3 regions of the Uliginosibacterium sangjuense genome follow, and region 3 is predicted to be linked to each of the others. Evidence: predicted binding sites of a transcription regulator. Region 3 holds the regulator's gene; each other region holds the start of a gene.
What was found. Region 3 encodes FNR, which switches genes on or off when oxygen is low (the NO sensors DNR and NnrR bind a similar motif). Its sites were predicted from a motif close to TTGANCTAGNTCAA; they were not measured.

Region 1 (4,140 bases), 2.2 Mb from region 3:
CCACCAGCACATAGTGGAAGTGGGCGACCACGAAGTAGCTGTCCTGGTACTGGATGTCGACCGGCGCAATGGCGCACATGAGGCCGGTGAAGCCGCCCATCGTGAACACGAAGATGAAGCCCACGGCGAACAGCATGGGCGTCTCGAAGGTCATCGAGCCCTTCCACATCGTGGCGATCCAGTTGAACACCTTCACCCCGGTGGGCACCGCGATCAGCATGGTCGCGTACATGAAGAACAACTGCGTCGCCGCCGGGAAGCCTGTCGTGAACATGTGGTGCGCCCACACGACGAAGGACAGGATGGCGATCGAAGCCGTGGCATAAACCATCGAGGCGTAACCGAACAGCGGCTTGCGGGCGAAGGTCGGGATGATCTGCGACACGATGCCGAAGGCCGGCAGGATCATGATGTAGACCTCGGGGTGGCCGAAGAACCAGAACACGTGCTGGTACAGCACCGGGTCGCCGCCGCCGGCCGCATTGAAGAAGCTGGTACCGAAGTGGCGATCGGTCAGCATCATCGTCACCGCGCCGGCCAGCACCGGCATCACGGCGATCAGCAGGTAGGCGGTGATCAGCCAGGTCCAGCAGAACAGCGGCATCTTCATCAGCGTCATGCCGGGTGCGCGCATGTTCAGGATGGTCACCACGATGTTGATCGCGCCCATGATGGAGCTGGCGCCCATGATGTGGATGGCGAAGATCGCCATGTCCATGCCCATGCCCATCTGCAGCGAAAGCGGCGCATACAGCGTCCAGCCCGCAGCCGTCGCACCGCCCGGCACAAAGAAGGAACCGATCAAAAGGATCGCCGCCGGCGGCAGCAGCCAGAAGGACCACAGGTTCATGCGCGCGAAGGCCATGTCGCTGCAGCCCACCATCAGCGGCACCATCCAGTTCGCGAAGCCGACGAAGGCCGGCATGATCGCGCCGAACACCATGACGAGACCGTGCATGGTGGTGAGCTGGTTGAAGAATTCGGGCTGCACCACCTGCATGCCGGGCATGAACAACTCGGTACGCAGCGTCAGCGCCATCACGCCCCCGGAGAGGAACATGATGAAGCTGAAGATCAGGTACATGTTCCCGATGTCCTTATGGTTGGTCGTGGTGAGCCAACGCATCAGGCCGCTCGGGCCGTGGTGATGGTGATCGTCGTGGTGGGCGTGGGCGGGGTCGTGACTGACTGCGCTCATTTAGGGCTCCGTTCCTGTTCTTGGCGTGCGGGCGGACTCAGCCGGCCGTCTTGTTGGCAGTGGCACCGGCCGCCTTGTCGGCGGGCGCTGGCGCGGCGGCGGCCTTCTTCTGATCGGCTACCCAGGCGGCATACTTTTCGGCCGACACAACCTCCACCACCACGGGCATGAAACCGTGCTCCTTGCCGCACAGCTCGGCACACACCCCACGGTAGGAGCCCTCCTTCTCGGCCTTGAACCAGGTGTCGCGGATGAAACCGGGAATCGCATCCTGCTTCACGCCCAGTGCCGGCACCCACCAGGCGTGGATTACGTCCTGCGCGGTGGTCAGCACGCGGACCTTCTTGCCCACCGGCACGACCAGCGGCTTGTCGACTTCCAGCAGATAGTTGTCGCCCTTCCACTCGCCACGGTCAATCTGGGCGCGCGGTGTCGACAGCGTTGAATAGAACTGGATGCCCTCGCCCTCGCCCTTGATGTAGTCGTAGCCCCACTTCCACTGGTAGCCGGTGACCTTCACGGTGATGTCGGGGTTCGAGGTGTCTTTCTGCGCCAGCACCACCTTGGTGGCGGGCCAGGCCATGCCGAGCAGGATCAGCACGGGGATCACGGTCCACGCGATCTCCACGCCCAGATGCTCATGGAACTGCGCCGCCACATGCCCCTTGGACTTGCGGTGGGCGTAGATGGACCAGAACATGAAGCCGAACACCACCACGAAGATCACGACGCAGATCCAGAACATGAGCATGTGCAGGCTCATGATGCTTTCCGCGAGGTGGGTGACGGGTTGCTGCAGGTTGTAACGGCTGTTCTCAGCCTGGGCGCTCGCGGCGAACATCCCCCCAGCCGCGATCAATGCATGTGCTGCCTTGTTATTCATGTCTCCTGCCTTTTGGTGGCCTGATCCTGACCGCCCACGGGCCGGGCACGGATCGCACTCAAGACACGCGGCGCGACGACGGGACGCACCGCAGCTTATCGGCGCGAATGTTGCCACAGGGGGAGAAACCGCAGCAAGAAATATTGACGCAGATCAAAGCTGCGCGCGTCTTTCGCGCGAAACCGATAGTCTGGATCAATGCAGGCGAAGGGCTTGCGCCTGCCGGCCGCTTCAGGAACGTTGCGCGAGCGCCTCCAGCAACTTGTCGTGCACGCCGCCGAAGCCACCGTTACTCATCACCAGCACCTGGTCGCCATAGCGCGCCTCGGCGGCGATCGCCGCCACCAGATCCGGCAAAGTGTCAAAGCAGGCCGCGCGCTCGCCCATCGCACCGAACACCTCGCCCGCGTCCCAGCCCAGATTGGCGGCGTAGACGAAGCTCTTGTCGGCATCGACCAGGCTGTCGGGCAGGCGCGACTTCATGACGCCCAGCTTCATGGTGTTGGAGCGCGGCTCCAACACCGCCAGGATGCGCCGCTGCGGGCCGACCCGCCGGCGCAGCCCGGCCACCGTGGTGGCAATCGCCGTCGGGTGGTGCGCGAAGTCGTCGAACACGGTCACGCCGCGCACGGTGCCGCGCGGCTCCAGTCGGCGCTTGATGCCGACGAAGCCCTCCAGCGCCTCGGCCGCCCGCCCCGGCGACACCCCCACATGACGCGCCGCGGCCATCGCCGCCAAGGCATTGAAGCGGTTGTGCGCACCCGCCAGCGGCAGCTTGCAACTGGACACCTCACGCCCGTCCAGCAGAAAGGCCACGTTGTCGCGCTCGTCGAGGTCCTCGTACTGCCAGCCTGCCGCCGCACCGAACCACTCCAACTCGCTCCAGCAACCGCGCGCGATCACGCGCCGCAGGCTCTCCTCGCCGCCGTTGGCGACGATGCGGCCGGTGCGCGGCACGGTACGCACCAGGTGGTGGAACTGGGTTTCGATCGCCGCCAGATCAGGGAAGATGTCGGCATGATCGAACTCCAGGTTGTTGAGGACGGCGGTACGCGGACGGTAGTGCACGAACTTGGAGCGCTTGTCGCAGAAGGCCGTGTCGTACTCGTCCGCCTCGATCACGAAGAACGGGGTGTCCGTCAGGCGTGCCGACACGCCGAAGTTGCCCGGCACGCCGCCGATCAGGAAACCCGGATTCAGGCCGGCATCCTCCAGAATCCACGCCAGCAAGGACGAGGTCGTGGTCTTGCCATGCGTGCCGGCTACCGCCAGCACCCACTTGCCCTGCAGAATGTTGTCCGCCAGCCATTGCGGCCCGGAGGTGTAGGGCAGGCCGCGATCAAGAATGGCCTCCAGCAAAGGATTGCCGCGCGACACCGCATTGCCGACGACATACAGATCAGGTGCCAGCGCGAGCTGCTCAGCCGACCAGCCCTCGATCAGGGCGATCCCCTGCTCTTCGAGTTGTGTGCTCATCGGCGGATAGACGTTGGCATCGCAGCCGGTGACGGTGTGGCCCGCAGCGCGCGCCAGCAGGGCGATGCCGCCCATGAAGGTGCCGCAGATACCCAGGATGTGAATATGCATTATTGGAAACTCGGGGAATGCGTCGGACCGCCCTTGGGCGCCGCTGTGTAGAATAGGTTCCGATTCTATCCGTAGAGCGAGCCCCGCATGCCAGCCCGCCACAGCTTCCCCACGCGCCAGGACAGCCTGCGCCGCAAGATCGCCGCGGTCGCCGCCCGTCTGATGGCTGAAGAGGGCATCACCGACTACGGTTTCGCCAAGCGAAAAGCGGCCCGCCAGCTCGGCATCGGCGAAGGCGAAGCGCTGCCGACCAATGCCGAAGTCGAGGAAGAGCGTCAGACCTACCACAAGCTCTACCGCGACGAAGAAGACGAAGCACGGCTGCACGAAATGCGCCTGGTCGCCGTCGAGGCGATGCGGGCGCTGGCACCCTTCACCCCCTTCCTGACCGGCACGGTGCTCGACGGCACGGCCGGCGCCTACTCCGAGGTGGAGCTGGAGATCTTTGCCGACAGCGCCAAGGACGTCGAGA
Region 2 (4,140 bases), 740 kb from region 3:
ATGATCCTGGAAGATCGCCTGCTAGCCACCGTGGCGGTGGTCACCGGCCTGCTCCTGCCGCTGCTGGGACTGCATCTGCTGCAGATCGAACTGCCGGCGCCCGAAGGTTTTCCCGCGCCCCAGAATGCCGCGCCCAAACTGTGGGAACTGCTCAACAAGCTGCGCCTCAAGCTGAATGCGCCACGCATCGACGAAGTGCTGCTGGTGGAAGACTTCACCGTGCGCCTCGAACACTTTCCGCGCTGGGGCTGGTTCGGCCCCTCGCGCCATGTGCTGGTGCTGGGCCTGCCCTGGCTGATGGCCCTGTCGCCCAAGCAGGCAGCAGCCGGCATTGCGCACGAGTACGCACGCTACGGTTCGCGCGAAGACTGGCGCTACGCCTGGGTGCAGCGCTGCCGCAGCTTGTGGCCGCGCTACATGGAGGCCTTGCCGGGCGCCATGGACTCATTGCGCAATCGCCTGCTCGCCCGCTACGCCAATTACATGCACGCCTACACGCTGCCGCTGGCGGGCGATATGACGATCCGCGCCGATATCGCCGCGGCGCGTTGCGTGGGCCCGGAACGCGCCGCCCAGGCCATCGTGCGCAGCCGGGTCATGAGCAACTGGCTCAATGCCTTCTTCTGGCCCGAGTTCATGCGCCACGCCGACGACCAACCGGCGCCCGAGCGCATGCCCTTCCAGAGCCTCATCACCGCCTTGCGTGCGGCCGACCAGAGCATGGCGCAGCGCCGTTGCTACATGGAGGAAATGCAGCGCAAGCGCCAGGTCGACGAGGTGGACCCGCCGCTCAACGAACGCCTGCGCTGCCTCAGCCAGAAGCCTGAGCTGACCGGCATGCCGGAATGCACCGCCGCCGAACACCTGCTGGGCAAGCATCTGGCGCAAGCGATCCGCAATCTGGACGAAGCCTGGATGGCGCGCGAGCAACCCTATTGGCGCCAACGCCACGAGGCCGTGCAGGGCGCACGCCTGTGGCTGGACAACATGGGCAGCGTGCCGGATGTTGAGATCATGAACCTGGAGGCCCTGACCCAGTACGCGCGCGCCCTGCTGACCGTGGGCCGGCGTGCCGAGGCGATGGCCGCGCTGAGCCGTGCGGCCAATCATCCCCAGGGCACGGTGGAGACGGCCTGGTCGGTCGCCCAGATCGTGAGTGAGCACGACGAGGCCGAAGCCCTGCCCTACCTCGACCTGGTGATCGAGCGCGACGCCATGCATGCGGTGGCGGCGGCAGAGCTGGCGCTGTCGATCGCCGAGCGACATGGCCGGCGTGACCGCGTGGGCCACTACAAGCGCAGCATCGAGGCGCTGGTCGCTGCCTGATCTGGTGATCTGGCACGCCTGTCAGGCCGGTGTGCCAGCTCGCCTTGGGCGGCGGTCCCTCCATGAGGCAATCTTGACCTCGATCAAGCACGCGGCGCGCACCCCCTAGCCTCCCATATCTAGTAGCCATAGCATCCCCCGGCACAACATCTAGTAGGGGGAGACGACGATGGCGGAACTCACCGGGGTCATCAAGCGCGATGGCCGCCTGCTGCCCTTCGACGCGGCCAAGATCGAGGCCGCGATTGCCCGTGCCGGCCAGGCCAGCGGCGAGTTCCAACCCCACGAGGCCGAGCGGCTCACCCGCCTGGTGGTTGACCGCTTGGTCGCCCAGGGCGAGCTGGTGCCCACCATAGAACGCATCCAGGACACGGTGGAAGTCTCGCTGATGGCCGCTGGCTGGTATCGCACTGCACGCGCCTACATCGTCTACCGCGAGCAGCGTGCGCGCCTGCGCCGCGACCACAAGACCGTCGTCGATGTCGAGAACGCCATCAACGAATACCTCGACCGCCGTGACTGGCGGGTCAATGCCAACGCCAACCAGGGCTACTCGCTGGGCGGCCTGATCCTCAACGTCTCCGGCAAGGTGGTGGCCAACTACTGGCTCAACCATGTGTACGCGACCGAGATCGGCGAGGCGCACCGCGCCGGCGATGTGCATATCCACGACCTGGACATGCTGGCCGGCTACTGCGCTGGCTGGTCATTGAGAACCCTGCTGACCGAAGGCTTCAACGGCGTGCCGGGCAAGGTGGAATCGTCGCCGCCCAAGCACCTCAGTGCGGCCGTGGGGCAGATCGTAAACTTCCTCGGCACGCTGCAGAACGAGTGGGCCGGCGCCCAGGCCTTCAGCTCCTTCGATACCTACCTGGCGCCCTTCGTGCGCAAGGACGCCATGTCCTATGCCCAGGTCCGCCAGTGCATCCAGGAGCTGATCTACAACCTCAACGTGCCCAGCCGCTGGGGCACCCAGACCCCCTTCACCAATCTCACCTTCGACTGGGTGTGCCCGGAAGACCTGCGCGAGCAGATCCCCTACATCGGCGGGAAGGAAATGCCCTTCGCCTACGGCGAGCTGCAGGCCGAGATGGACATGATCAACCGCGCCTACATCGATGTGATGACGGCCGGTGATCGCCACGGCCGTGTATTCACCTTCCCCATCCCGACCTACAACATCACGCCGGATTTCGACTGGGACACCGAGAACGCCAACCGCCTGTTCGAGATGACGGCCAAGTACGGCCTGCCCTACTTCCAGAACTTCCTGAACTCGGAGCTCTCGCCGAACATGGTGCGCAGCATGTGCTGCCGCCTGCAGCTCGACCTGCGCGAGCTGCTCAAGCGTGGCAACGGCCTCTTCGGCTCGGCCGAGCAGACCGGCTCGCTGGGCGTGGTGACGCTCAACTGCGCGCGCATCGGCTACCTGTTCAAGGGTGACGAGGCGGGCCTGTTCGCCCGCGTAGACCGCCTGCTGGAACTGGGCCGCGACAGCCTGGAGGTGAAGCGCCAGGTGATCCAGCAACTCATCAATGCCGGCCTGTTCCCTTACACCAAGCGCTACCTCGGCACCCTGCGCAACCACTTCAGCACCCTGGGGGTGAACGGCATCAACGAGATGATCCGCAACTTCACCGAGGGCCGCGAAGACATCACCACGCCCTGGGGCGAAGCCTTCGCGCTCCGCCTGCTGAACCACATCCGCGCCCGCATGAGCGAGTTCCAGGAGGCCACCGGCCACCTCTACAACCTGGAGGCCACGCCGGCCGAGGGCACGACTTATCGCTTCGCCAAGGAAGACCGCAAGCGCTGGCCCGACATCCTGCAGGCCGGCACACGCGAACAGCCCTATTACACCAACTCCTCGCAGTTGCCGGTCGGCTTCACCGACGACCCCTTCGAGGCGCTGCGCCGGCAGGAGCCGCTGCAGACGCGCTACACCGGCGGCACCGTGCTGCACCTCTACATGGCCGAGCAGGTATCCAGCGTGGCGGCCTGCAAGAAACTGGTGCGGCGCGCGCTGGAGAACTTCCGCCTGCCCTACATCACGGTCACGCCGACTTTCTCGATCTGCCCCAAGCACGGCTATCTGAAAGGCGAGCACAAGTTCTGCCCGAAGTGCGACGAGGAACTGATCGCCAAGAAGCTGGCCTGCTGCGACTGACCTATTTGTCATCCCGCCGGCGCGGGATGACCTCGTCTGTTAATTGACCACCGGAGAACGCGCCCATGAATGACTTCGCCCTGCCCATCGTGACCGAGATCGAACTGAAGGACGAGGAACGCACCCTGTGCGAGGTGTGGACGCGCGTGATGGGCTACCACCGCCCGGTCGCGTCCTTCAACGTGGGCAAGCAGGGCGAGCATGCCGAGCGCCTGAGCTTCCAGGAAGATCGCTGCGGACTGTGCTGAGCAGGCTGAGGCAGCGACAGGCTTAGGACGCCACAGGGAACAATGAGCGCCCCCCGACCTGCTACACGCCACCCCAAGGCCGCGTCATTCCTGCGCAGGCAGGAATCCAGCGTCTGTCGATGGCAGCAGTGCGGGAGGGAAATGAAGTCACTGGGTCCCTGCCTGCGCAGGGACGACGAAGCGAAGTACCGGCCCCGAAAATCACCATGACAGACGCACTCTGCATCGGCGGTTTCGTGCCCTGCTCGACCCAGGACTGGCCCGACCAGCTCGCCGCCGTGGTCTTCGTGCGCGGCTGCCCCTGGCGCTGCCGCTACTGCCACAACCCGCATCTGCAGACCCGCGAGTGGGCCGACGACCGCGCCTGGGACGAGGTGCTGCTGCGCCTGTCCGACCGCC
Region 3 (4,140 bases):
ATAGGCCGCAGGCCAGCGTCGGACGGGCAACAGCCCTTTGCCCAGCGGCTGAATCCGCCGCCACACCGCGTGACCAAGCCGCTCCAGGGGTTGCAGCAAGCGGGTGATGCCGCACAGGTACAGGCCTAAAGCCACCAGCATCGCATTGGCCAGCACGTAGAGCGAGATCTGCACCGGCAGCCAGTCGTTGAACAGAAGGCTGGCCGACCCCAGTGCGCCGACGACGCCGCCCGTCACCAGATAAGTCGTGATGCGCCCGAGGTTGTAGGCCAGATGCACCGCCAGCCCTGCGCCCCCCCGGCCGGGTTGCGGCCCGCTCAGCGCGCTGACGATGCCGCCACACATGCCCACGCAGTGCACGCCCCCCAGCAAACCGATCAGGAATACGGCGAAATAACCGGTCTCAGGCATAACACGCATGACGCAGACAAAGGAGCGTCATGGTAGCAGGCAGGCTGTGCCGACTCAGATCACCCTGGAGTAACGGCGCTGCGCCCGATCAGCCCGCAAGTGATGATCGAACACCATGGCGACTGCCCGCACCAACAGACGCCCGGCGTCGGTGACGGTGATGAAGTCATCTTCAAAAGTCACCAGGCCAGCTCGCTCCAAAGCGCGCAATTCTTCCAACTCAGCCGCGAACTCGTGGCGGAAATTGATGTTGAAGCCCTGTTCGATGGCCTCCATCGACAGCTCGAAATGGCACATCAGCGACTGGATGATGGCGTGTCGCATCAAGTCTTCGGCACTGAGGACCCAGCCACGCATGACCGGCAGGTCGCCGCGGTCAATGGCCGCGTAGTACGGTTCGGTGTCCTTCTCGTTCTGCACATAGGCGCCGCCGACACGACCGATCGCCGACACGCCAAAGGCCAGCATGTCGCATTCAGCATGGGTGGAATAGCCCTGGAAGTTGCGATGCAGCCAGCCGCGGCGCTGCGCCTCGGCCAGTTCGTCATCGGGACGGGCAAAATGGTCCATCCCGATGTAGACGTAGCCCTCGGCCGACAGGCGCTCCAGCGCACGGGCGAAAATCGCCAGCTTGTCATCCGGCGTGGGCAGGTCTTCGGCCGCGATACGGCGCTGCGGCATGAAGCGGGTCGGCAGATGGGCGTAGCTGTACAGGGCCAGGCGATCCGGCCGCAGGGCCAGCACCCGATCCAGCGTCTGCTCGAAGCGCGCCACGGTCTGGAACGGCAGTCCATAGATCAGATCCAGGCTGATCGAGCGGAAGCCATGGGCACGCGCGCCTTCGATCACGCCGCGTGTTTCGTCTTCAGACTGCAGGCGATTGACTGCCTTCTGCACCACCGGGTCGAAATCCTGGACGCCGACGCTCATGCGATTGAAGCCCAGTTCAGCCAGCAATCTGACCTGATCTTCGCCGACCTTGCGTGGATCAACCTCGATCGAGAACTCGCCACCCGGCTTGAGTTGGAAGCGTTCACGGATCGCACCGACCAGGCGCCGCATCTCGGCTTCGTTGAGGAAAGTGGGCGTTCCACCACCCCAATGCATCTGCACCACCTGACGCGGACCGGACAGATGCTGCAACTGCATATCCATCTCGCGCACAAGGTAATCGATGTACCTTCCCGACAGCGTGCGATCCTTTGTCACGATTTTGTTGCAGGCACAGTAGTAGCAAACTGTGTTGCAAAACGGGATGTGGAAATATAATGAGAGCGGTCTTTCGATCCCCCCGCTTGCGCGGGCGGCCAGACGCTGCTCGAAAGCGGTAGCATCGAAGGCATCCGTGAAGCGGTCTGCCGTCGGGTAGGACGTATAGCGCGGTCCCGGAATGTCAAACTTTCGGATCAGTTCCGGGTCGAAGACGATGGACTGTCTCATGTTCTCTCTGAATTTTCTCTGGGGACTGTGACAATCGCAGATCGAGCCGTTATTTTGCTTGATAGCGATCAACCTGCAGAAAAGGCCCGAAGTGGATCAAAAAGTCAGCACACCCCTCACCCCGAACAACCTGCGGGTCGCCTGCGCACAGTGCAATCTGCGCGAGCTGTGCCTGGCAGTCGGCCTGGAAGACCAGGACCTGCACAAACTGGACGCCCTGGTGGCCCGCCGCAAGATCAAGCGCGGCCAGCAGCTCTACCGTGCGGGCGATCCCTTCGAGGCGATCTATGCGATCCGCGTCGGCTTCTTCAAGACCGACATCCTGACCGAGGAGGGCCTGGAGCAGGTGACCGGCTTCCACATGGCAGGCGAGATCTTGGGCATGGACGGCATCAGCACCGACACACATGTGTGCAATGCCACCGCGCTGGAGGACTGCGAAGTCTGCGTGATGCCTTACGACCAGTTGGAAGTGCTGTCGCGCGAGATCCGCTCACTGCAGCACCAGTTCCACAAATTCATGAGCCGCGAGATCGTGCGCGACCAGAGCCTGATGATCCTGCTCGGCTCGATGCGCGCGGAAGAACGTATCGCGGCCTTCCTGCTGAACCTGTCGCAGCGCATGAAGCAGCGCGGATACTCGGCCTCTGAGTTCCATCTGCGCATGACACGCGAGGAAATCGGCTCTTACTTGGGCCTGAAGCTGGAGACAGTCAGCCGCGCGTTCTCCAAGTTCCACGACGAAGGCCTCATTGGCGTGCAGCAAAAGTACATCCGCATCCTAGACAACGATGGCTTGCGTGCCCTGCTGAACCACACGACCTGCTGAGCCCCGCCAGCCAGGAAGAAAAAGGCCCGCCTGCGCGGGCCTTTTTCTTGGGTGCCGATCCGCTTAGATCGCTTCAGCCTCCATCTTGATGGCCCCACAGGGACACTCGGCCGCACAGACACCGCAGCCCTTGCAGTACTCATAGTTGAACTCGAACTTCTCGCCCGGGCCCAGCTTGATGACTGCATTGTCGGGACAGACGCCGTAGCAGTTGTCGCACTCGAAGCAGTTGCCGCAAGACAGGCAGCGGCGCGCCTCGAACAGCGCATTGCTCTCGTCCAGCCCCCCCTGCACCTCGTCGAAAGTGCTCTGGCGGCGGATGATGTCGAGCATCGGGCGCACGGTCTTCGGCGCGTCCGTGTAGTACCAGGGATTGAGCTTGTCGAAGGTGGCCAGCTCATTCTTCGGCGGCTTCACGTACTCGGTCCCACGCAGCCAGGCGTCGATATGCCGTGCCGCATGCTTGCCGTGGCCGACGCCAACCGTAACCGTGCGCTCGGAGGGCACCATGTCGCCCCCGGCGAAAACGCCGGCGTAGCCTGTCATCATGTTAGGGGCGACTTCGACCACGCCGTCCTTGAAGCTGAGGTTCGGCACGCCGTCGAGCAGACCCAGATCCACATCCTGGCCCAGGGCCAGCACCACGGAATCGGCTTCCAGCGTATCGAACTCGCCTGTCGGCACGGGCTTGCCCTGCTCGTCCAGCACCATCTTCTCGACCGTGATCGCGCCGCCATCACCGACCTGCTTGATGGTCGACAGCCAGCGCATCATGACGCCTTCCTGCAAAGCCTCCTCGACCTCGAAGTCGTGCGCCGGCATCTTGTCGCGCGTGCGGCGATACACGATGATCGCCTCCTCCGCCCCCAGGCGCTTGGCGGTGCGCGCCACGTCGATGGCGGTGTTGCCGCCGCCATACACGACCACGCGCCGGCCCAGCATCGGCTTCTCTTCACCTTCCATGCTGCGTAGAACCGCAACGGCATCGAGGATCTTGGCGGATTCCGCCGCCGGAATCGCGGTGCGCTTGGCAATGTGCGCGCCAACGGCCAGGAAGGCGGCATCGAACTTGCCTTCCTTCATCGCGTCGAGCAGGTTGTCGACCTTGGTGTTCAAGCGCAGCTCGACGCCCATGTCGAGAATGCGCTGCACCTCGGCGTCCAGCACTTCGCGCGGCAGGCGGTACTTCGGGATGCCGAAGCGCATCATGCCGCCCGCCAAGGGGCCTGCCTCGAAGATGACGACCTGGTGGCCCAGGCGGCGCAGGTGGTAGGCGGCGGACAAGCCAGAGGGGCCGGCACCGACGACCATCACCCGCTTGCCGGATTCCTGTGCCGGCGCATCGAACTTCCAGCCCAGCTTGATGGCCTCGTCACCGAGGAAGCGTTCGACCGAGTTGATGCCCACGGCCGCGTCGAGCTTGCCGCGATTGCAGGCACCCTCGCAGGGGTGATAGCACA

Region 1: the regulator FNR is predicted to act here: its motif matches at 2,225-2,238, upstream of coxB (cytochrome c oxidase subunit II).
Region 2: the regulator FNR is predicted to act here: its motif matches at 1,400-1,413, upstream of NMB43_RS02730 (ribonucleoside triphosphate reductase).

Annotation. Positions count from the first base shown of each region.
Region 1 is NZ_CP101132.1:3,652,623-3,656,762, forward strand. It holds gene ctaD (cytochrome c oxidase subunit I) at 1-1,198, opposite strand, end outside; gene coxB (cytochrome c oxidase subunit II) at 1,236-2,081, opposite strand; gene mpl (UDP-N-acetylmuramate:L-alanyl-gamma-D-glutamyl-meso-diaminopimelate ligase) at 2,313-3,668, opposite strand; gene NMB43_RS16850 (hypothetical protein) at 3,756-4,140, shown strand, end outside.
Region 2 is NZ_CP101132.1:605,951-610,090, reverse strand. It holds gene NMB43_RS02735 (M48 family metalloprotease) at 1-1,326, shown strand, start outside; gene NMB43_RS02730 (ribonucleoside triphosphate reductase) at 1,496-3,493, shown strand; gene nrdD (anaerobic ribonucleoside-triphosphate reductase) at 3,559-3,741, shown strand; gene NMB43_RS02720 (anaerobic ribonucleoside-triphosphate reductase activating protein) at 3,948-4,140, shown strand, end outside.
Region 3 is NZ_CP101132.1:1,342,062-1,346,201, reverse strand. It holds gene NMB43_RS06160 (sulfite exporter TauE/SafE family protein) at 1-411, opposite strand, end outside; gene hemN (oxygen-independent coproporphyrinogen III oxidase) at 466-1,851, opposite strand; gene fnr (fumarate/nitrate reduction transcriptional regulator Fnr) at 1,943-2,680, shown strand; gene NMB43_RS06145 (NAD(P)-binding protein) at 2,744-4,140, opposite strand, start outside.